Regions from separate parts of the Streptomyces sp. Qhu-G9 genome, predicted to be linked through region 2. Evidence: riboswitches for the same ligand, from Rfam matches in the RefSeq annotation. Region 2 holds a riboswitch; each other region holds the start of a gene.

Region 1 (5,669 bases), 1.2 Mb from region 2:
TCCACGTGCACCACGAGCACCGGCTTCGCCGGAGCCGCCGCCGAGGCGGAACGCAGGGCCTCCGCCAGGGCGGCGTCGGCCGCCGAGGCCTCCCCCACGGCCGGGATCGCGGTGACCACCACGGCGTCACAGCCGTCGTCGGCCAGCGCGTGCGACAACGCGGCGTGGAAGTCCCCCGCCGAGGCGGCCGTGGTCAGATCGGCCGGGGGCAGCGGGCGCAGCCCTTCCGCCAGACAGGCGTCGTACGTGAGCAGCCCGAGCGATTCGGAGTTTCCGAGGATCGCCACGCGCGGCCCGGCGGGGAGCGGCTGGCGGGCGAGCAGCAGCCCCGCGTCGACCAGTTCCGTGATCGTGTCCACCCTGATGACGCCGGCCTGCCGCAGCAGGGCGGACACCGTCGCGTGGGGCAGACGGGTCGCCCGTACGGCATGCCCCTGGGGCGCTGCCCCTCCGTGCCGCGCGCCCTGGACGACGACCAGGGGCTTCGCCGCCGCCGTGCGTCGCGCGAGCCGGGTGAACTTCCGCGGGTTCCCGATCGATTCGAGGTACATGAGCGCGACATCGGTGTCCGGGTCCTCGTACCAGTACTGAAGGACGTCGTTGCCGGACACGTCGGCGCGGTTGCCCGAGGACACGAAGGTGGACACGCCCGTCACGCCGGTGACCCCGCCGCCGCGCCGGTGCAGACGGGACAGCAGCGCGATCCCGATGGCGCCGGACTGGGCGAACAGCCCGATGCGTCCGGCGCGCGGCATCTCGGGTGCGAGCGAGGCGTTGAGCCGTACCCGGGGGGAGGTGTTGATGACGCCGAAGGCGTTCGGTCCGATGATGCGCATCCCGTACGTACGCGCCTCGCGCACGAGTTCACGCTGGCGCTCCCTGCCTTCGGGGCCGCTCTCGGCGTACCCCGCGGAGACCACGACGAGGCCCTGCACGCCGTGTTCACCGCACTCGGCGACGACCGCGGGAACGCGCTCGGCCGGAACGGCGACGACGGCGAGGTCGACGGGCTCGGGAATGTCACGCACGGAGCGGTACGCCGGGACGCCGTCGAGCTCCTTCTCCTGAAGTGCCCCGTTCACCGCGTACAGGCGCCCGGTGAACCCCGCCCCGCGGAGGTTGTCCAGGACGCTGCGGCCCACTCCTCCGGGCGCGCGGCCCGCGCCGATGACGGCGACCGAGCCGGGTGCGAGGAGCCGGGCGACGGAGCGTCCCTCCGCGCGCTGCTCCCGCGCGCGCTGCACGGCGAGGGAGCGGTCGGTGGGCTCCAGGTCGAACTCCAGGCGTACGACGCCGTCCTCGAAGCTGCGCTTCTGCTGGTACCCGGCGTCCGTGAACACCTTGATCATCTTGTTGTTGGCGGGCAGCACCTCGGCGGCGAAACGGCGGATGCCGCGCTCGCGGGCGACGGCCGCGACGTGCTCCAGCAGCGCGGACGCCACACCGCGGCCCTGATGGGCGTCCTGGACGAGGAACGCGACCTCCGCCTCGTCCGCGGGGGCGGACGCGGGCAGGCCGTCGGCGTTGATGCGGTCGTAGCGTACGGTGGCGATGAACTCGCCGCCGACGGTGGCCGCGAGTCCCACCCGGTCCACAAAGTCGTGGTGGGTGAAGCGGTGGACGTCCTTGGCGGACAGGCGCGGGTACGGCGCGAAGAAGCGGTAGTACTTCGACTCGGCGGACACCTGCTCGTAGAAGCTGACGAGGCGGTCGGCGTCGTCGGCCGCGATGGGCCGGATGCGCGCGGTGCCGCCGTCGCGCAGGACGACGTCGGCCTCCCAGTGAGCGGGGTACTCGTGCCGGTCCGACGAGGTCTGCATGGGGCCCAGAGTACGGCTCGGGTCCGACAACGGCGGGCTCGCGTCCCCCCGGATTCCCAGGGTTCTCGTCCCGCGCGGGCGGGCTCGCGTCCGGGCAGGGCGCGGGGCAGTCTTGGGGATCGGAGCCGCCCGGGGCCACGTCGGGCCGGGGTCTGGCCGGGCCGGGCTCCTGGTCGCTTCAAGCAGGCTCCACCGTATGAAACAATGGTCTAGACAACCGTGAGACACCTGAAGGGCAGCATCACATGGCTGAGCGCCGCGTCAACGTCGGTTGGGCCGAGGGCCTTCACGCCCGTCCCGCCTCCATCTTCGTCCGGGCGGCCACGGCCTCCGGCGTCCCCGTGACGATCGCCAAGGCGGACGGCAACCCCGTCAACGCCGCTTCCATGCTCGCGGTCCTCGGCCTGGGCGCCCAGGGCGGCGAGGAGATCGTCCTCGCGTCCGACGCCGAGGGCGCTGACGCCGCGCTCGACCGCCTGGCGAAGCTGGTCGCCGAGGGTCTCGACGAGCTCCCCGAGACGGTCTGACCCCACGCATCACGTGCGGCGGAGCCGCGTCCCCCCACCCCGGGCGACGCGGCTCCGCCGTTTCCGCACCATGGTCCGGTCCCGGCCCGCGTGGAGACGACCGGCCCCCGGCTGCGCACGACGTCCGGCCCTGGTGGAGTGCCGTCGGCATCCGTCACAGATCTTCCCGTCGGCGCTATTCGCGTGCAATCCGGGACTCGATTTCCGTGCACGCAGAAATCACGTGCTCGGCAATTCCGGGCACGCGGGAAAATGGGCATCAGAAATATGCCCCTGCCGAATATCCCTCTTTGTATACGGCGCCACTGTTAATGCCGCAGGCCCGCCGTGTTTACGGGATGTTGCGAAGTCCTCACACGCTCGACGCGGTCTCGGCCCGGAAAGCGCAGCCGGTGCGCGGTCGTCGCCCGCTCGGTGTGCAGTGCCGTGACCGCCCGGGCACGGTCGCTGTCGCCCCGGGCCACGGCGTCCACGATGGCCCCGTGCTCGGTCCAGGACTCGGCGGGATGCGCGGGCGCCTCGACCGCGTACATCCAGGCGATCTTGTGCCGCAGCTGGGCGAGCGTCGAGGTCAGCTGCGGGCTGCCCGAGGCCTGCGCGAGCGTCTCGTGGAACCAGCCCCCCAGTGAGCGCAGATCCTCGCTGTTACCCCTCCTGGCCCGCTCCTGGCCCAGTCTGACCAGGCCGCGCAGCACCTTGAGGTGCGCCTCGGTGCGGCGCTGCGCGGCACGGGCGGCACCCAGCGGTTCCAGCAGCATGCGCATCTCCAGGAGGTCCGCGGCCTCCTGCTCCGTGGGCTCCGCCACGCACGCGCCCGCGTGTCTGCGGGTGACCACGAAGCCCTCCGCCTCCAGTGTGCGCAGCGCCTCGCGCACGGGGACCCGCGAGACGCCGTAACGACGCGCGAGCAGTTCTTCGGTGAGCCGGCTGCCGCGCTCGTAGACACCCGCGACGATGTCGTCACGAATCGCCGTGCATACCGAGCGCGCGGGAATACGCATGACCGGACCTCCGCCTTAATCCCCGCGAAACGCGGTCGATCGACGCTTGTTCGGTGACTCTATTGCAGTGAGCGGGAAATTCCGATGGCAGCCCGGAATCCATGGCTATTTTTTGGACACATCACGTCTCTGAACAGGCAGTCGTCCGGTGCGAAAGAGACCGGGAACGGTCGGGAAGAAGCCCGGAAGGCCCCGGAGCACGCGAAGGCCCCGGCTCAATGAGCCAGGGCCTTCGACGGAGGTGCGCCGACGCGTCGTGCCGTCAGACGTTCACGCCGTGCGAGCGGAGGTATCCGACGGGGTCCATGTCGGACCCGTACTCCGCGGTCGCGCGCGCCTCGAAGTGCAGGTGCGCTCCGGTGACGTTGCCGGTCGCCCCGGAGAGGGCTATCTGCTGTCCCGGAGTGACCGTCTGGCCGACGGAGACGCCGATGGACGAGAGGTGCCCGTACTGGGTGAAGGTGCCGTCGGTCATCTTGATGACGACCTGGTTGCCGTACGCGCCGCCCCAGCCGGCCTCCACCACGGTGCCGGAGCCGACCGCGCGCACGGCGGTGCCGCTGGCGGCGTGGAAGTCGATGCCGGTGTGACTGCCGGAGGACCAGACGGCGCCGCCGGCCTTGTAGCCGGTGGAGACGTACGAACCGGTGATCGGCGAGACGTACGCGTTGAGGCGCTTGCGCTCGGCCTCGCGGGCGGCACGAACCTTGACCTCGCGCTCCTTCTTGGCCTTCGCCGCGGCCTCCTCGGCCCGCTTCTTCGCGTCGGCCTCGGCCTTCTCGCGGGCGGCGGCCTCGTCGGCGGCCTGCTGCTGGGCGGCGGCCTGCGCGTCGATCTCTTCGGCGACCGAGTCGCCGATGATGACGGCCTTGGTGAGGCCGGTCTGCTCGACCGAGCTCTCGGCGGCGAACGCCGGGGCGGCCAGAGTGCCTACGACACCGGTGGTGGCGAGTGCGGCGACGCCCACCGTCCTGCGGGTCGCGCGCTTCATGCTGCTGGGACGACGGTGCTTCCCGGTGGCGCGAGTGAACGCCATGAAGTGGCTGATCCTTTCCTTCCTTCTCGCCTACCGGGTTAGCTGACGGGTTCGGAGCAGGAAGGTCTCCTACGGACCCCCTTCGGGAAGGGCGTCCGATTCACCCCAGGGACTACGTATGGGTCCCCGGCTCCCCTGGCTCGCGCCGTACGGGGACTCGGCGATGACTGTCCGGTGCCGCGGACGCGGCGCACTGCCTGACGAACAGCCGGACTGAAGCTAAACGTCGCCACTTTCAATAGACAAACGGATCACGGGTTTTGTAGCGCATGCCACAGGGCAGACAGGCAACCTCTCTACCAATACGGACAAACCACAGGAGACTCGGCGCAAGAAGAGACCCGGGCGACTCCTGAGTCACCCGGGCCCCGGCCTGCCGACGGTCCTTGCTGCGACTGCCGGTCCCTACTCCGCTGTCACGACGCTGACTTCACCGATACCGAGGGCCCTGACGGGCTCCTCGATCTGCGCGGCGTCTCCGACGAGGACGGTCACCAGACGGTCCACCGGGAAGGCGTTCACCGCGGCCGCCGTGGCCTCCACGGTGCCGGTCGCGGCGAGCTGCTGGTAGAGCGTCGCCTGGAAGTCGTCCGGCAGGTGCTGCTCGACCTGGTCGGCGAGCGTGCCCGCGACGGCGCCCGCGGTCTCGTACTTCAGGGGCGCCACGCCCACCAGGTTCTGCACGGCGACGTCGCGTTCGGCGTCCGTCAGTCCCTCGGCGGCGAGGGTGCGCAGCACCTTCCACAGGTCGTCGAGCGCCGGGCCGGTGTTCGGGGTGTCCACGGAGCCGCTGATGGCGAGCATCGAGATGCCCGTCCCGTCCGGGGCGGAGCGCAGCACCTGGCCGAACGCCCGCACGCCGTAGGTGTATCCCTTCTCCTCGCGCAGGACGCGGTCCAGGCGGGAGGTGAGGGTGCCACCGAGGCAGTACGTGCCGAGCACCTGGGCGGGCCACACCCGGTCGTGCCGGTCGGCGCCGACGCGGCCGATCAGCAACTGCGTCTGGACGGCCCCGGGGCGGTCGACGATGATCACCCGGCCGGTGTCGTCGGCGGTCACCGGCGGCACGGGGCGCGCCTCGGCCTGCGATCCGGTCCAGGCACCGAGCGTGTCCGCGAGCAGCGCGTCGAGGTCGACGCCGGTGAGGTCACCGACGACGACCGCGGTGGCCGTGGCGGGGCGTACGTGCTTCTCGTAGAAGGCACGTACGGCCGCGGAGTCGATCGCGGTGACCGTCTCCTCGCTGCCCTGGCGGGGGCGCGACATGCGCGAGGTCGCCGGGAAG
Region 2 (5,669 bases):
GTCGGCCGGGCCGCGGTCCCGGCCGGTGGGGGCCGCGACGCCTGCGGCGAGGCAGGCCCGCTCACGCCACGCGAGTGGCCCCCGCGAACGGCATCTCGTCGATCGGCGCCACCCGCACCGGCGCCGACGGGTTGGGCGCGTGCACCATCTGTCCGTTGCCCACGTACAGCCCCACATGGCTGATGCCCGAGTAGAAGAACACCAGGTCCCCGGGCTGCAGTTCGGACCGGGACACGCGTCGGCCCGCGTTGATCTGCGCGTACGTCGTCCGGGGCAGCGAGAGGCCCGCGGCGCGGTACGCGGCCTGCATCAGACCCGAGCAGTCGAAGGCGGCGGGGCCCGTGGCACCCCACACGTACGGGCTGCCGAGCTTCCCGTAGGCGTAGGAGATCGCCGCCGCCGTACGGGAGTTGGGCGCCTGTGCGGAGCTACCCGCGCCCAGGTCGCGCGGCGCCGGGGCGGATCGTGAGGCGCGGGCGGTGTCCGCGTCGTCCGCACCGATCCGCGCCCGGTCCTCGTCCGACAGCCCCGACAGGAGCCGGCGCGCCTCGCCCAGCTTCCCGGTGACCGTCTTCTTGTGCCGCTTCAGTTCCGCCTGCTGCGCCTTCAGCGACGTGAGCTCGACGTGCGCGGCCCCGCGCAGCTGCTCGATCTCGCGCAGCTGGGTCCGTACGCGCGAAACCGTCGAGGCCTGCCTGTTGCCTGCGCGCTCGGCGAACGCGGCCCCCTCCAGGTACTGGTCGGGGTCCGAGGAGAGCATCAGTGCCAGAGAGGGATCGACGCCCCCGTCCCGGTACTGGGCGGTCGCCAGCGAACCGAGCGCGTCCCGCTCGGAGTTGAGCCGCTCCGTCTTGCGCGCGGCCTCGTCCTGCAGGGTGCCGAGCCGCCCCGCCGCCTTCCCGGACTTCTCCTTCGCCCCGTTGTACTTCTCGGTGGCGACCTCCGCCTCCTGGTACAACTTGTCGACCTTGGCCCTCACCTGAGCCGGCGTCAGCTCGGGCGAAGCGGCTCCGGTCCCGTCGAACCCGGTCGCGCTCGCCGCCCCCGCGAGGGCGATGGTGAAGGCGGTACGGGCCGTACCACCGCCGAGTGAGCGCTGTCTGGGCTTACGGTGCGCTGCCACGTGCGATCCACGTTCCTTCCGTACGGCCGCCGGGACACGATGTGTCCGAGGCGGCGGTTCTCAGGGGCCGGTTGCACGTCCGGCGGCGGCCCGCACAGGGGGAGCGGGACGCCGCCGGACCCTTCTCGGCGGTGGCGCCGGCAGCCGCCCCTGGCCCGGGCGGTTGTGGTGGGAAGCCGGTCACCTCGGGAAGGACGCTAAACCTGGTGATGTGCCCGGGGTAACGGCATGTACGGAAGTGGTGACAGTCGGGCACGGGCTGACCGGATGCGACCGCGATCCGGGCCAGGCGCCACCGACTTGGCGCGATGGGCTGACCGAAGCGCGGATTGCGGGGGAGCGGCACGCAGGACGGTGCTATGGGCTCCGCCAGGGGGTGCCGAGCAGGCTGCCGCAGGGGTGTCCGGACCGGGGTGGTGCGAGGCGGTATCCGGACGTCCGGTTAGGGTCCGGGCTCATGGACGTACTCATTCATGTCTTCGTCGCCCTGCACATCATCGGCATCGCCTCCCTGCTGGGCGGATTCCTCACCCAGATGAGGGCGATGGGCGACGGCACGGCCCGCTTCACCCCCGCGATGCTCCACGGCGCGCTGACCATGCTGGTCACCGGCGCGGTCCTCGTCGGCCTGAACCAGGCCGACGACCAGACCGTCAACAACATCAAGATCGGCGTGAAACTGGCGCTGCTGGTCGTGATCCTCGGCCTCGTCTACGTGAAACGCGACGAGGAGAGGGTGGAGAAGGAACTGTTCGGCCTGGTCGGGGCACTGACCACGGCGAACATCTTCATCGCGGTTCTCTGGACCTGATCTCCGGCCGGGCCTGATCCCGGGCCGGACCGGGGCACGCGCGCGTGCCGTGCCCCCCGTCGTGCCTCCCGCCCCGAGGGCCCCTGGGCCCCCGCCCCGAGCGGCGCCTCTACGCCGGCCGCACCACGCTGTGGATCGGCATGTAGTAGACCGACTCCTCGCGGACGTACGAGCCCGGCTTCGGGGCGTGGATCATCATGCCGTCGCCGATGTAGACGCCGACGTGGCTGATGTCGTCGTAGAAGAAGACGAGGTCACCGGGCTGAGCGCTGTTCAAGGAGACCGTCGAACCGGTCTTGACCTGGTCCCACGTCGTGCGCGGGAGGGTGACACCGGCGGCCTTCCAGGCGCCCTGGGTGAGGCCGGAGCAGTCGTACGAACCGGGGCCGCTCGCGCCCCAGACGTACGGCTTGCCGATCTGGGCACGGGCGAAGGCGAGCGCCTTGTCGGCCTTGGCGGTGGAGGCGGAACCCGGGCCGGCGCCCGGCACGCCTCCCGTTCCCGTGGAGGTCCCCGTGCCGGGCTGGGCCTGTGCGGCCGCCTCCTGCCGCCGGCGGTCCGCGTCGGCCGCCTGCCGCCGGGCCAGTTCGTCGGCCCTGCGACGGGCCTCCTCCTGCTTCTCCCGCTCGATCGCGGCGAGCCGGACCCTCTCCTCGGCGGTCAGCTTCGAGAGGAGCGCGCGGGCCTCGGCGAGCTTCCGCTGGACATCGGCCTTGGACGTCTTCAGCGTGCTCTGCGTCGTGGTGAGCGTCTCCAGCCCCTCGGACGCCTCCTGCCGCTTCTTGGTGGTGGCGGCCTGCTGCGTCGCGTAGTCGTCGACGGCCTGCTGCTGGCGGGCCGTCAGCCGGTTCATCAGCTGGGTCCGGTCGAAGTAGTCCTGCGGGTTGTCCGCGAGGAGGAGGGACGCCGAGTCGGGGGCGGAGGCTCCCGTGCGGTACTGCGCGGAGGCGAACGTCCCGAGGTCCTCGCGGGCGGCGTTGAGCTTCTCCGTGCGCTGCGCCACGTCGTCGAGCAGAGTGCCGACGCGCTTGCGCTGCTTGGTGGTCTTCTCCTTGGCCGCGTTGTACTTCTCGGTGGCCGTACCGGCCTGCTGGTAGAGGTCGTCGATCTTCTTCTGGACCTCCTCCGTGCTCGGCGTGGGCTCCGTGGCCGGCGAGGCGTCCGCCGTCTGGGAGAGCAGGGCCACCGAGGTCAGAGCCGCGGTGGCGAGGGCCGGGGTCCGTATGCCCATGGGACCGGGGGGCCGCGACTTGCGGTGTGGCGCCACGAGGGCGTCTCCTTCCGTGATCCGCCTACCGGGTTAGCTGTCGGGTTCGGGCGGGTGCTTCGGAAGGTTTGCCCTACGGTCCTTGTCCCGCGAGGGAGTCGGACCGATTCACCCCAGGATCGGTTGGGTCCCCGGTTCCGGCGGCCGCGAAGGCGTGCCGGATTCGGCGGAGTCCGCTCGGCCCGGCGATGTTCGCCGGTGCGGGTCGAGCGGCCTACAGGAAAGTTAGCCAATTCGTGTGGCTCCTGTGAAGTTTGATGTGCGAAATGCCCGATACATTTTCGTGACCTCGAAGTTTGATCTTGCCCTCCGGTGTCAATTGTCCCTGATATGTGCTGAGTTGTCCGGAGGGGTGGCTTCCGGTCGGCGAGGGCGTTGGCTTTCAATCAGCCAGAATTGGGCGGCAGCGCCGAACCGTGGAGGCGCGAGCGGGCAGGTGGTTCCACGTCGACGCGCAGGCCGGCTCGGCCCGCTCGGTGACGGAACGCGACTCGGTGACGGAACGCGACGGGCTCGATGGGGAGAGTGAGGGGCCGGGGGTGCCCGGTACCTGTGGGGCTCCCGCGTCCGGGGGGGCGTCGCCGGGTGAGGGCGGCCGCCGCGTTCGGATTCCGCCGAGTTTCCGGGGTGGCGGCGGGGTGTCAGTGGGGGCGCCTAGACTCGGAGAGCGATGAGCAGCCTCTTTGACGACAGCTTCCTGGCGGACCTCAAGCCCTCGCAGGCCCACGAGGAAGAGCCCCCGCCGCCGCCCGAGGACCAGGCGCCGGATCCCGTGCCGGACGACTTGTTCGGCGGTCGCTTCGACGTGCCGCCGAGCAGGGAGGGGTACTACCGGGACGGCGCCTCCAGGCCGCTCGTGGACCCGGCCGCCCTCCTGGACGGGCTGAACGAGAACCAGCGCGCGGCGGTGGTCCACCACGGCTCCCCGCTGCTCATCGTGGCCGGTGCGGGCTCCGGCAAGACGCGGGTGCTCACGCACCGGATCGCCCACCTGCTGGGCGAGCGCCGGGTGCACCCGGGCCAGATCCTCGCGATCACCTTCACGAACAAGGCCGCGGGCGAGATGAAGGAGCGCGTCGAGCAGCTCGTCGGCCCGCGTGCCAACGCGATGTGGGTGATGACCTTCCACAGCGCGTGCGTCCGCATCCTGCGCAGGGAGTCGAAGCAGCTCGGCTTCACGTCGTCCTTCTCGATCTACGACGCCGCCGACAGCAAGCGCCTCATGGCCCTGGTCTGCCGCGACCTGGACCTCGACCCCAAGCGGTTCCCGCCGAAGTCCTTCAGCGCCAAGATCTCGAACCTGAAGAACGAGCTGATCGACGAGGAGGACTTCGCCGTCCAGGCCACCGACGGCTTCGAGAAGACCCTCGCCCAGGCCTACGCGATGTACCAGTCGCGGCTGCGCGAGGCGAACGCGCTGGACTTCGACGACCTGATCATGACGACGGTCAACCTCCTGCGTGCCTTCCCCGACGTCGCCGAGCACTACCGCCGTCGCTTCCGCCACGTCCTCGTCGACGAGTACCAGGACACGAACCACGCGCAGTACGCCCTGGTGCGGGAGCTCGTCGGCACCTCCGAGCACCCGGTCGACGTACCGCCCCGCGAGGACGACCTCCAGCCCGCCGAGCTGTGCGTCGTCGGTGACGCCGACCAGTCGATCTACGCCTTCCGCGGTGCGACCATCCGCAACATCCTCCAGTTCGAGGAGGACTACCCGAACGCGACGACGATCCTGCTGGAGCAGAACTACCGCTCCACCCAGACGATCCTCACCGCGGCCAACGCGGTCATCGAGCGCAACGAATCGCGCCGCCCCAAGAACCTGTGGACCAACGCGGGCGCGGGCGCCAGAATCACCGGCTACGTCGCCGACACGGAGCACGACGAGGCCCAGTTCGTCGCCGACGAGATCGACCGTCTCACCGACTCGGGCGACGCGAAGGCGGGCGACGTCGCCGTCTTCTACCGTACGAACGCCCAGTCCCGTGTCTTCGAAGAGGTCTTCATCCGTGTCGGCCTGCCCTACAAGGTCGTCGGCGGCGTCCGCTTCTACGAGCGCAAGGAGGTCCGGGACGTCCTCGCGTACCTGCGTGTGCTCGCGAACCCGGAGGACTCCGTACCACTGCGCCGCATCCTGAACGTGCCGAAGCGCGGCATCGGCGACCGCGCCGAGGCCATGATCGACGCGCTCTCCCAGCGCGAGAAGATCAGCTTCCCGCAGGCCCTGCGCCGCGTCGACGAGGCGTACGGCATGGCGGCCCGCTCGACCAACGCCGTCAAGCGGTTCAACACGCTGATGGAGGACCTCCGGACGATCGTCGAGTCGGGCGCGGGCCCGGCGACGGTCCTGGAAGCGGTGCTCGAACGGACCGGCTACCTCGCCGAGTTGCAGGCCTCGACCGACCCGCAGGACGAGACCCGCATCGAGAACCTCCAGGAACTGGCCGCGGTGGCCCTGGAGTTCG
Region 3 (5,669 bases), 2.1 Mb from region 2:
ACAGCCCGAACGCGCAGCTCAACGGTCGTGTCAGCTCGCTGCGCTTCCGGTTCGTGAGCGCGATGGCCGGGGTGCTCGGAGTCGGTGGCGACCTCACGCGGTGGAGCGACGAGGAGCTGGCCGAGGCGCGGGGCTGGGTGGAGCTCTACAAGGAGATCCGGCCCGTCGTGCAGGGCGGTGACCTTCACCGGCTGCGGACGCCGCAGGGCGGTATGAGCGCGGTCCAGTACGTCCGTGACGGCGAAACCGTCGTCCTCGCCTGGCTCCAGGCGCAGCACTACGGCGAGCCGGTCCCGCCGGTGCGCCTGCGGGGCCTCGACCCGGCGACTTCGTACGAATGCCTCGAAACGGGCGAAGTCCACCGAGGTGCGGTGCTGTTGCATCACGGGTTGCGGACGGGGCTGCGTGGCGACCTTGATGCGGCAGTTATCCGACTGCGTCGCATGTGACTGTTGTGTCCGCATTGGAGCCTTAGTTCCAACTCGCTCTGGAATAAAGGCTCCTGGAGCGGCTCCCGTGAGCAGCGTCATATTCGTGACGTTCCGCTGTCGCCATGTTCACGCAATTCACGTGTGTTTTCAGGGGTTTAACGGACGGGTGAGATCCCGTACTGACTCAGGGTGACTGTCATTTCGGTCACGGATCAAGAGAACGGGGCACACAGGAAACCCCAAAGGTTGTTTCCGTGTCTTCATGTCGCTTACGTTCACCTCCAATCCGGACGGACGCCCAATCCTGCCACCGCCCGGAATCCGCTCACTCACCCGTACATGGCAGGAGCGGGGGACCCACAGGTACAACGCCTGTTCCGGTCTCCGGAACGGCTAGGGGTTAAGTCGTGCGCAAGCACGGCCGGGCATCTCCAGCTCGCACCCGACAGCTCACCTCGCAGGCGCCGGAGAGGAATTCGCCATGCCCGCGAAGGGTAAGCACCGCCGTCCCAAGTCCCAGCGTCTCTCCCGCTCCATCGCCGCAGCCGGCACCGGGGGCGCCGCACTGGCCATCCCGCTGTTCGGAGCCGCCGGAGCGCACGCCGCTACCCCGCAGTCCGCCGCCGAGTCCGTCGCGAGCGCCTCGGACGTCGCGGGCAAGGCCGCGGATTCCGCGCCGGCCGCCGACCGGAAGGCCGAGGCCAAGAAGGTCGCGACCAAGACGTACGCCGTGCGTGCGGGCGACTCCCTCTCGAAGATCGCCGACACGCAGGACGTCGGCGGCGGCTGGAAGAAGCTGTACGAGGACAACCGCAAGGCGATAGGCGCCGACCCGGCGCTCATCCACCCGGGTCTGAAGCTCACGCTCGGCGGAAAGGCCGCGGCCGCCACCCCGAGCGCGGACGCACCCGCCTCCAAGACCACCCAGTCCGCCGCCAAGAAGCCGGCGGCGCCCAAGGCGGCGAACGCCTCCGGCTTCGCGATGCCGGTCGCGGGCGCGACGGTCGGTACCCCGTACAAGATGTCGGGCAGCATGTGGTCCAGCGGCTACCACACCGGTGTCGACTTCGTGGTTCCCACCGGCACCTCGCTCAAGGCCGTCGGCGCGGGCACGGTCGTCTCCGCCGGATGGGGCGGCGCGTACGGCAACCAGGTCGTCCTCAGGCTCGACGACGGCCGCTACGCCCAGTACGCCCACCTGTCCTCCCTCTCCGTCTCGGCCGGGCAGGCCGTGACCGGGGGCCAGCAGGTCGGCCTCTCCGGCGCGACGGGCAACGTGACCGGCCCGCACCTGCACTTCGAGATCCGCACCACCCCGGACTACGGCTCGGACGTGGACCCGCTGGCGTACCTGCGCGCCAAGGGCGTCTCCGTCTGACGCCCGGCCCGCCTCCGCGGGCCCGTATTGCCCGGCTCGTCTCCGAAGGCCGGACCCTGTGATCCCCGGGGTCCGGCCTTCGGTGTGCCGGCTTCCTGGGTCGGCTTGTTGCGGTCCTGTGGCGTGGCCGGGCGACGTCTCGACAAGGGCGTACCGGTGCGGACACAGTGATCTCCGCAAGCGCTTTCTGCGACCGTGACGCCCGAAGGAGCCGCCATGACGACCACCCGCAGAGCGCTCGGAGCCCTGGCCGCGGGCGCCGGGCTCGCGGCGCTCGTCCCGGGACGGCAGGCGAGTGCGTCGTCCCGCCACCGCCCGGGCCGGCTCATCGCCCGCGACGACTTCCGGCACGGTCTCTCCCAGTGGGCGACCGAGCTCCAGGACGGCGGCACCGTCACCGCCGCGCGGGGCGTCCTGGACATCGACGTGCCGAGCGGCGCGACGGTCTGGTTCAGGCGCGCTCTGCGAGGGCCGTACGTCATCGGGTACACCGCCACGGCGATCTCCGCGGGCGGGGCCAACGACCGGGTCTCGGACCTCAACAACTTCTGGAACGCCACCGACGCGCGCTCACCCGACGACCTCTTCGCCACGCCCCGGGGCGGCGCGCTCGCCGAGTACGACCACCTCAGGACGTACTACGCCGGATACGGCGCGAACGGCAACACCACGACCAGGTTGCGTCGCTACGTCGGCGAGGCGGGCGTACGGCCGCTGATCCTCGACTACACGGAACCCCTGCTCACGGCGAACCGGCCCAACAGGGTCCGGATCGTCTCGGACGGCTCGACGGTCCAGTGGTGGAACAACGGGCGACTCGTCTTCGACCACGACGACCCGGAGCCGTACACGCGAGGGCACTTCGCGTTCCGGACCGTGTGGAGCCACTTCGCGATCACGGACTTCCGGGTCGGCGAGCTGCGGCAACGCCCTTGATCCGCCCCCTTATTCCGGGATTGACCAACACTTGACGAGTGGCCTATCTCACCGCCCGTCAACCCTTTCCTACGGTCGCGTAGCTCACACGCGAAGGTGAATCATGGGCCGATGTGGCAGACGATTCGAAGAATGACAACAGATCAGTGATCGGGTCGTACGTGGCGGTGGGGGACAGCTTCACCGAGGGCGTCGGCGACCCTGGCCCGGACGGCTCCTTCGTGGGCTGGGCCGACCGGTTCGCGGTACTGCTCGCGGACCGGCGGCCCGAGGGCGAGTTCGACTACACCAACCTCGCGGTCCGCGGGAAACTGCTCGACCAGATCGTCGAGCACCAGCTGCGGCGGGCCAAGGAGCTCGCGCCGGACATGGTCTCCTTCTGCGCGGGAGGCAACGACATCATCCGGCCCGGCACCGACCCCGACGAGGTCGCGGAGCGCTTCGAACGCGCCGTCGCGGACCTCACGTCGGCCGTCGGCACGGTCCTCGTGACGACCGGCTTCGACACCCGTGACGTACCCGTACTCAGGCACATGCGCGGCAAGATCGCCACGTACAACCTCCATATCCGGGCCATCGCCGACCGGTACGGCTGTCCCGTGCTCGACCTGTGGTCCCTCAAGACCATCCAGGACCGGCGGGCCTGGGACGGCGACCGGCTCCACCTGTCTCCCGAGGGGCACACCCGCGTCGCCCTGCGCGCCGGCCAGGTCCTCGGCCTGGAGGTGCCCGCGGATCCGGACCAGCCGTGGCCGACGCTGCCGCCGCGCGGCACGCTGGAGATGCGGCGGGACAACGTCCAGTGGGCACGCGAGTACCTCGTGCCGTGGATCGGCCGCCGGCTGCGCGGGGAGTCCTCCGGCGACCACGTGGTGGCGAAGGGAAATCTGTCGCCGGGCGACATCAAGTTGTGGATCGAAGCGGTCGCCTGAAGGCCCGGAGGGCTGTGGGGCGGCGAGGGCTGCCGGGCCCCAGGGGCCGGACAGTTCCCCGGCGGGCTCCCGGGCAAGGCAGAAGCGGGCGGGGACGAACCGGACGCGGTGGGGTGGGCCGGTGACTCGCAGGCCCGAGGGTGCCCGGGGCCTCCCGGCCGATGGTGTCGGGCGGCCCGGGCCGCCCCTCGCCGTCGTCCGCCTTCGCGCGGGGGTACGTCGTCCGCCTGCGCGCCCGCGTTACGTCGTCTCAGGCGCCCGGTGCCGTCAACGCCGCGCGCTCCAGGCCCAGTTCGCGGGCCAGTGCCTCGTCCACCCACTGCTGGGTCCGGGCACGTGACACCGCGCCCGAGTACGCCGTCATCTGGACGGCGAGCCCGTCCAGCAGGGCGGTGAGACGCAGCGCCGTGCCCGTCGGGTCCGGGCAGCGGAACTCGCCCGCCGCCACACCCTCCGCGATCACCCCGGCGAGCGCGGCCTTCCACTGCCGGTCCAGATCACGGGTGACGTCCCGCAGGGCGGGCTCGCGCAGCGCCACCGCCCAGCCCTCGATCCACAGCCGCCAGCCCTTGGCCTGCCCCGTCGGCGCGTACCAGCGGACGGCGGCCCGCAGCCGCCGCAGCGCCGTCGTCCGGCGCCCGAGCAGCTTGCGCAGATGGGCGAGGTCGTCCTCGGCCGCGTACGTGAACGCGGCGGCGACCAGCTTCTCCTTCGTCGAGAAGTGATAGAGCACCAGCGCGTTGCTCACCCCGAGCGCGGTCGCCACGTCGGCGATCCGCACCGCGGACACACCGCGTGCCTCGATCTGCTGGATGGCGGCCCGCAGCAACTCCTCACGCCGCGCCGCCACGCTCAACCGGACTCTTGCCACCGGGCAACCCTATTGCGTGACCGGGGGCCGCGCCGTCGGAGGGTCGGTTACCGGCCGCGTCCGGACCGTCACCGGTACCAGCCGAACCGCTCGGCGATCACCGGGAGCCGGTCCGCGACGATCGCGTGCGCGGCCGCCCGCGGTGTCGTCCCGTCGGCCTCCGCGCGGGCGAGGGTCTGGTCGATCAGGGCACGCATCGAACGCCGTGTGTACGCGAACGCCTCGTCGGCGTCCGCCCCGATGTCGCCGAAGAGCGTCCACCACCACCAGGCGTTGGTCCCGGAGTTGACCACGACGTCCGGCAGAACGGTGACACCCCGCGCGGCGAGCAGTTCCTCCGCCTCGGGCAGGACGGGCATGTTGGCCGCCTCGACGATCCAACGCGCCGTGATCCGGCTCTGGTTGGCGGTGTCGACGGAGTACGAGACCGCCGCCGGTACCAGCACGTCGGCTTCCGCGGACAGCCAGGCCTCACCGGGCAGTTCACGGTCGGCGGGACGCAGGGCCGAGCGGTCGACGGTGCCGTAGGTGTCACGGGCGGCGAGCAGCGCGTCCACGTCCAGCCCGGCGGGGTTGGCGATCGTGCCCTTCACGTCGGCGACCGCCACGACGCTCAGTCCCGCGCGCGCGAGGAACCGGGCCGTGGCCCCGCCCATCGTGCCGAACCCCTGCACGGCGACCCGCGTCCCCGCGTACGGGACCCCGGCCCGGTCCAGCGCCGCGAGCGCCGACTCGGCCACGCCGCAGCCGCCGACCAGTTCGTCCAGCCCGATGCCGTCCACCTCGACCGCGAACGCGTCCGCCAGCCGCCGCCGTGCCGCGTCCTCGTCGTCGAGCAGCGGATACACGGCCTGGACCGACGACACGAGCCCCGCCTCCGCAGCGGCCCGGTCGACCAGGTCCTGCGTCAGGCCGAGGTCCTCCCCGGTGGTCCAGTGGTTCTCGATATAGGGGCGCATGGCCCGCAGATAGCGCACGAGCAGCCCGTAGGCCTCCGGGTCCTGCGGGTCGCAGTCGATCCCGCCCTTGGCGCCGCCCAGCGGGACATAGCGTCCCTCGGGGTTGTAGTGCAGGGCCTCCTTCATGGTCATTCCCCGGGCCAGTGCCGCGACCTCGTCCAG
Region 4 (5,669 bases), 660 kb from region 2:
GGACGGTCTCGGACTCACCGCCCTCGTTGCCCGGCGCCCAGGCCGAGTACGTGTCGGCGCTGTCCACGAAGTTCCCGCCGGCGGCGGTGTACGCGTCGAGCACGGCGAAGGACCTGGCCTCGTCGGCGGTCCAGCCGAAGACGTTGCCGCCGAGGGCGAGCGGGAAGACCTCCAGGTCGGACGAACCCAGCTTGCGAAGAGAAGTCATGGGTACGTCAACGGCCGTACCGGACGGCCGTATTCCGTACCTACGGGCGTCCGGACCGCGAGCGGCCTACGGGTTGAGGCCCTTGCCGCGCAGCCAGGCCATCGGGTCGATGCCGCTGCCGCCGCTGGTGTGGACCTCCAGGTGCAGGTGCGCCCCGGTGACGTTGCCGGTCGCGCCCACGCGGCCGATGACGTCGCCCGTGCCGACCTTCTGCCCGACGCTGACCCCGATCGACGACTGGTGGGCGTACCAGACCTCGGTGCCGTCGTCGAGCGTGAGGACCGTGCGGTAGCCGTACGAGCCGTTCCAGCCCGCCTCGGTGACCGTGCCGCTGTGAACGGCCTTGATCGGGGTACCCGTGGGAGCGGCGAAGTCCAGACCCGTGTGCTGGCCCGAGGACCACAGCGAGCCGGACTGCCCGTAGGTCGAGGTGATCGTGTACGAGGAGGTGGGCAGCGTGTACTGCGTGGCGAGTTCGGCGAGGCGCGCGGCCTCGGCCTTCTTCTTGGCCTCGTCCTTCTTCTTCTGCTCGGCGGCGGCGGCCTTGGCCTTCGCCGCGTCCTGCTCCTTGGCCGCCAGCGTGGCGGCCTTCTTCGCGGCGGCGGCCTCTGCGGCCGCCTGGGCCTCGCGGTCGACCTGGTCCTGCTGGAGCTCCGCCTGGAGCATGATGCGGGTGCGCAGGGCCTCACCGGCGTCCGCGCTGCCCTGCTCGGCGTCGGCCGTGGTGAGGCCGGCGGCGGTGAGCGGCGTGCTGGAGCCCTCGGGGGCCTCTTCGTCCGAGATCAGCGAGCCCACGTTCGGCAGGTCGGGGATCGAGATCGACACCGGCGGCTTGCCGGTCTGCGCGGTGGCCATGCCGCCCGCGCCGACGGCGGCTATGACACCGACGCCCAGAACGGTGGAGCTGCGGGCGAGTCCTCCGCCGCGCTGCTTGGAGACGCGGTGCCGGCCGCGGACGGGAACGACGGTGTCCGCGCTGGGATTCCAGACCTCCCAGGTCTCCTCGTCCTTACGAGCGCCGTAGGCGAAGGTGTCGGGCTTCTTGTCACCCGAGGTGTCCCCCGTGAACTCATTCGGCACGAACGAGGGTGCGGGGGCAGGCCTGTTGGACGCCACGTGGGCGCGCTCCTTTCCTTCCTTCTCGCCTACCGGGTTAGCTGACGGGTTCGGAGCAGGAAGGTCTCCTACGCGCGTCAACCACGGTGTCAAACACCGCGAAAGACACGCGATTCACCCCATGTAGGTGGTTCCCCGGTTCCCTTGCGGGATTCGGCGCGTGCGCACGGAGCCATCTCTTGTGACGGCTGGGACGACCGCGCTGCGTTATCGAACGTTAATAGACGCGGGCACTGGATTCCAAGCTGTTCTTGATGATCGTTAAGGCTCTTGACCTGGACTTACAGGTCATGAGCGGGGTAAATCGGGCGAGTTGATCGCCATTCACCGGTGTCGGATCTGTTGACGGTGCGTCAGTTGTTGTGCGCAGGGGCGTCATTCGACTACTGCAGGTGATATGGACCCTGGATGCTCGCGGACAGGTCGCGGGATCCCCACAGGAAAGTCGCGGGAAGGGCGCGGGAAGGGCGTACCGCTACGGCCGTCGCACGGCGAGCAGCGCCATGTCGTCCGTGGACCGGCCCCCGGTGTACCGGTGGACGTCGTCCACCAGCTCGTCGAGCAGTTCGTCGGGCCCGGCGAAGACCCGCCCGGACAGCTGTCCCACCGGATCGAAGAACACGCCCCGCTCGTCCCGGGCCTCGGACAGCCCGTCGGTGTGGAGGAGCAGCACGGCCCCGCCCGGGAGCGCCTCCTCCTGCGCGCGGTCGGGCCGGCCGCCCAGCTCCCCCATCCCGAGGGGCAGCGAGGGATCCGCCGCGGCGAGTGTGCGGACGGTTCCGTCGCCGTGCAGGAGGAGGGGCCCGGGGTGGCCGCGGTTGACGAGGCGTACGACCTGGGCGCCGTGCGGGATCTCGGCGAGGACGGCGGTGGTGAAGCCTTCGAAGATCTCGACGCTGTCCCGCCGGACGCCCTCGCGCGCCAGTGCCCGTTCCAGTCGCTGGGCGACCGCCTCCAGAGTGGCCTCGTGCTCGGCGGCCTCCCGGAAGGCCCCGATGACGACGGCCACGGTGCCGACCGCCCCCATGCCCTTGCCCCGCACGTCTCCCAGGACGAGCCGTACGCCGTGCGGGGTGTCCTGCACGGCGTACAGGTCGCCCCCGATGAACGCGTCCGCCTGCGCCGCCACGTATCTGGCCGCGATGTCGAGCCCGCCGATCCGCCCGGCCGGTTCGGGCAGTACGGCCCGCTGGGCGGCCTCGGCGATCTCCCGCGCCGAGGCGAGGCGGGCGTTGCCGAGGCTCACCAGCCGGTTGATGACGATCGCCAGGCCGGCGACGGTTCCCACGGTGACGACCTCGGTGACCGCGCCCACGTCGAAGGCGAACCTGAGGTGCACGAGGGCCATGGCCGCTGTTCCCACGATGCCCGTGCAGACGGTGGCGCCGAGCGAGAAGAGCGGTGCGGCCACGAGCGCGGCGGCCGTGAAGAAGGGGGCCGCGGTGAAGTCCTTGGGCGAGAGGAGGTCGTAACAGACTCCCGCGGCGATCAGCAGCGCGGGCAGCAGGCGGACGAGGGTGCGGGTGTGGGCGTAGGAGACGGTCCGTCGCTCGGGCTCGACGGGCCCCGGCGCCCACTTCTCCACCTCACGACGCCCGGCCACGTGACTCCTGCCCTTCCCGCGCTCTGTCCAGATTCCCGGGAGCGGGGGTGGGGAGCGAGCCGGCGGGAGCCGGGCGGGTGAGCGCCGACCCGTCCGGCACGGGCCGTGATGGACCTCGCGGACCTTGGGGGCCTCGGAGGTCTCGCGAACCTCGTGGAAAACACCTGGGGCCGGAATCCCGTTGGATTCCGGCCCCAGGTCTTCAGTAGCGGGGACAGGATTTGAACCTGCGACCTCTGGGTTATGAGCCCAGCGAGCTACCGAGCTGCTCCACCCCGCGTCGTTGAAACCAGTGTACGCCATCTGCGGGACCCCTGGCACACGGGTTAACGCCGCCCTCCCTCAACCCTCCGGCAACTCTCCGGCGGGCGCGCGGCGAGGTCAGCCGAGGTGGCGGTTGGGCGCCTTGGCCGCGTCCTCGTACTCCGGGAGCACCAGGACGTCGGCGCCGTGCGCCGCCAGCAGGCCGTTCCCGTCCGCCGACGCCACGAACGTGTCGGGCTCACGCCACGCGGTGACGACCCGGCGCGCCCCCGCGTCGAGGATCAGCCGGGCACAGGGCGCGGGCCGCGAGGAGCGGCGGGCGCAGGGCTCCAGGCTGCTGTAGACCGTGGCGGTCGCGAGCCGCGGGTCGCCCGGCTCGATCCTGGCGAGCGCGGCCTCCTCCGCGTGCGAGAGGGGGTCGGACTCACGGGAGTACCCGCGGGCCAGTTCCGTGCCGTCTGCCGCGACGACGACCGCGCCGACACTGAAGGCCGTCCGGGAGGGCGGGCACTCGGCGGCGAGGCCGCAGGCGAGCTCCAGCCAGTGGTGGTCGGCCGCCGAGGGGACGGAGCCGGTGCCGGGCGCGGTGGGGACGTACCGCATGAGCACGACGTCTCCGACGGGCCGGGTCTCGATCAGCCGCATCCGGTTCCGTGCGCCGCCGGGGTACTCCCCGGGCCCGAAGAGCCGTGGCGCGTCCGGCTCGCCCACCACGAGCGGTGCCAGGGCGAGCTGCAGTTCGTCGGCGAGGCCCTGCTGGAGGAGCTGGGTGTGGACGCGGCCGCCGCCCTCGACCATGAGCCGTCGTACGCCGCGTTCGTCGTGGAGGTGCGCGAGTACGGCCCGCCAGTCCAGGGCGGGCCCCACGGAGACAACGTCGACGCCGAGCCCGCGCAGCGCCTCGTTCGCTCTCGGGGCCCCCTCGTCGGACGTGTAGACGATCTTCTCGCCGCCCGTGGACCAGAAGTTGGCGCCGGGATCGAGGTCGCCGCTGCCACTGACCGCGACCTTCAGCGGGTACTCCGGCCGGCCGGCGGCGACGCGGGCCGCGCGCCGCTCGGCGGAGTTGACGAGGAGCCGGGGGTTGTCGGCGCGCAGGGTGCCCGCGCCCACGAGGATCGCGTCGGACCCGGCCCGTACCTCGTCGACCCGGTCGAAGTCGGCAGGCCCGGAGAGCAGCAGCCGTTCGGGGCCGGTGTCGTCCAGGCGTCCGTCGAGGGAGACCGCGGCGGACAACAGGACGTGGGGGTGGGGCATCGACGCGCTCTCTTTCGGAGGCAGGGTTCGGGCCGACCGGAGCCGGGCTTGGTTCAAGTTTGAAGCAAACCTACACTGGAGGCATGACGACCCGCTGGCTCACCCCCGAGGAGCAGCGCGCCTGGCGCGCCTACATCGCCGCCTCCCATCTCCTGGAGGACGCGATCGACCGGCAGCTCCAGCAGGAGGCCGGCATGCCCCACCTTTACTACTCCATCCTCGCCAACCTCTCCGAGGCGCCCGAGCGCGGCCTGCGCATGACGGACCTCGCCGAACGGACGAAGATCACCCGCAGTCGGCTGACGTACGCGGTGACCCGCCTGGAGAAGGACGGGGCGGTGCGCCGTGAGGGATGCCGTATGGACAAGCGGGGCAGCATCGCGGTCCTGACCGACGAGGGGATGGAGCTGCTGGAGCGTACGGCTCCCGGCCATGTGGAGACGGTCCGCGCGACCCTCTTCGACCACCTCACGCCGGGGCAGGTGGGGCAGCTGGAGGAGATCTGTGCGGCGGTCGCGCGCGGGCTGGAGGGCGACGACCCGCAGGCCACCCCGGACGACGTGCCGTGGCGCCGCCGTTCGTCCGGCTCCTGCACGTGAGGCCGCCCGCACCCTCCTGACGGCCGGGACGGCGGGTCCGCCCGCCTGAGGCCAGCGCCACTCCCTCACCACGAAAATCCGTTGCTTCAACTTTAAAGCATGCGGTAGGGTCTCGTTCCGAGGATCTGCTTCAAATCTGAAGCAGGTGAGGAACGTGGACCGGAGTACCGCATGCCCGACTACCCCGCCGCCACCCAGCGCTCGCGCGTGAGGGTGCCGCTGCGCTTCCACGACGGCTACAGCGTCGACGCCGAGCTGGTCACCTTCCACGGCCTGACCGACGGCCGGGAACACGTGGCGATGATCCTCGGCGACCCCGCCGGCAGCACGCCGCTGGTCCGCCTGCACTCCGAGTGCCTGACGGGCGACGCCTTCGGTTCGTCCCGCTGCGACTGCGGCCCCCAGCTCCGCGAGGCCGTCGAACAGATCGCGACCCGCGGCGGCGTCCTCCTCTACCTCCGCCAGGAGGGCCGGGGCATAGGCCTCTACAACAAGCTCGACGCGTACGCCCTCCAGGACGAGGGCCTCGACACGTACGCCGCCAACACGGCCCTCGGCCTCCCCGAGGACGCCCGCGACTACACGGCGGCGGCACAGATGCTCACGGCCCTCGGCGTCACGG

Evidence for each region. Region 2 has a riboswitch for cyclic di-AMP ahead of O1Q96_RS40145 (C40 family peptidase). Riboswitches for the same ligand answer to the same signal wherever they lie in the genome.
Region 1: it holds a riboswitch for cyclic di-AMP, as region 2 does, so the genes downstream of both, O1Q96_RS34945 (M23 family metallopeptidase) here and O1Q96_RS40145 (C40 family peptidase) in region 2, are expected to answer to the same signal.
Region 3: it holds a riboswitch for cyclic di-AMP, as region 2 does, so the genes downstream of both, O1Q96_RS31440 (M23 family metallopeptidase) here and O1Q96_RS40145 (C40 family peptidase) in region 2, are expected to answer to the same signal.
Region 4: it holds a riboswitch for cyclic di-AMP, as region 2 does, so the genes downstream of both, O1Q96_RS43060 (M23 family metallopeptidase) here and O1Q96_RS40145 (C40 family peptidase) in region 2, are expected to answer to the same signal.

What each region holds. Positions count from the first base shown of each region.
Region 1 is NZ_CP114283.1:7,444,303-7,449,971, forward strand. Features, by position in the region: gene O1Q96_RS34930 (bifunctional acetate--CoA ligase family protein/GNAT family N-acetyltransferase) at 1-1,820, opposite strand, end outside; gene O1Q96_RS34935 (HPr family phosphocarrier protein) at 2,066-2,347, shown strand; gene O1Q96_RS34940 (GntR family transcriptional regulator) at 2,656-3,348, opposite strand; gene O1Q96_RS34945 (M23 family metallopeptidase) at 3,611-4,384, opposite strand; cyclic di-AMP (ydaO/yuaA leader) riboswitch at 4,397-4,557, opposite strand; gene O1Q96_RS34950 (M16 family metallopeptidase) at 4,790-5,669, opposite strand, start outside.
Region 2 is NZ_CP114283.1:8,652,774-8,658,442, reverse strand. Features, by position in the region: gene O1Q96_RS40155 (C40 family peptidase) at 62-1,123, opposite strand; gene O1Q96_RS40150 (hypothetical protein) at 1,581-1,934, shown strand; gene O1Q96_RS40145 (C40 family peptidase) at 2,044-3,201, opposite strand; cyclic di-AMP (ydaO/yuaA leader) riboswitch at 3,209-3,380, opposite strand; gene pcrA (DNA helicase PcrA) at 3,872-5,669, shown strand, end outside.
Region 3 is NZ_CP114283.1:6,595,250-6,600,918, reverse strand. Features, by position in the region: gene O1Q96_RS31445 (alpha-galactosidase) at 1-449, shown strand, start outside; cyclic di-AMP (ydaO/yuaA leader) riboswitch at 744-910, shown strand; gene O1Q96_RS31440 (M23 family metallopeptidase) at 913-1,809, shown strand; gene O1Q96_RS31435 (DUF6250 domain-containing protein) at 2,026-2,745, shown strand; gene O1Q96_RS31430 (SGNH/GDSL hydrolase family protein) at 2,892-3,677, shown strand; gene O1Q96_RS31425 (TetR/AcrR family transcriptional regulator) at 3,928-4,548, opposite strand; gene O1Q96_RS31420 (glutamate dehydrogenase) at 4,617-5,669, opposite strand, start outside.
Region 4 is NZ_CP114283.1:9,308,105-9,313,773, forward strand. Features, by position in the region: gene O1Q96_RS43055 (aldo/keto reductase) at 1-208, opposite strand, end outside; gene O1Q96_RS43060 (M23 family metallopeptidase) at 275-1,324, opposite strand; cyclic di-AMP (ydaO/yuaA leader) riboswitch at 1,336-1,493, opposite strand; gene O1Q96_RS43065 (PP2C family protein-serine/threonine phosphatase) at 1,800-2,927, opposite strand; tRNA gene O1Q96_RS43070 (tRNA-Met) at 3,134-3,207, opposite strand; gene O1Q96_RS43075 (dihydrofolate reductase family protein) at 3,309-4,448, opposite strand; gene O1Q96_RS43080 (MarR family winged helix-turn-helix transcriptional regulator) at 4,532-5,047, shown strand; gene O1Q96_RS43085 (GTP cyclohydrolase II) at 5,219-5,669, shown strand, end outside.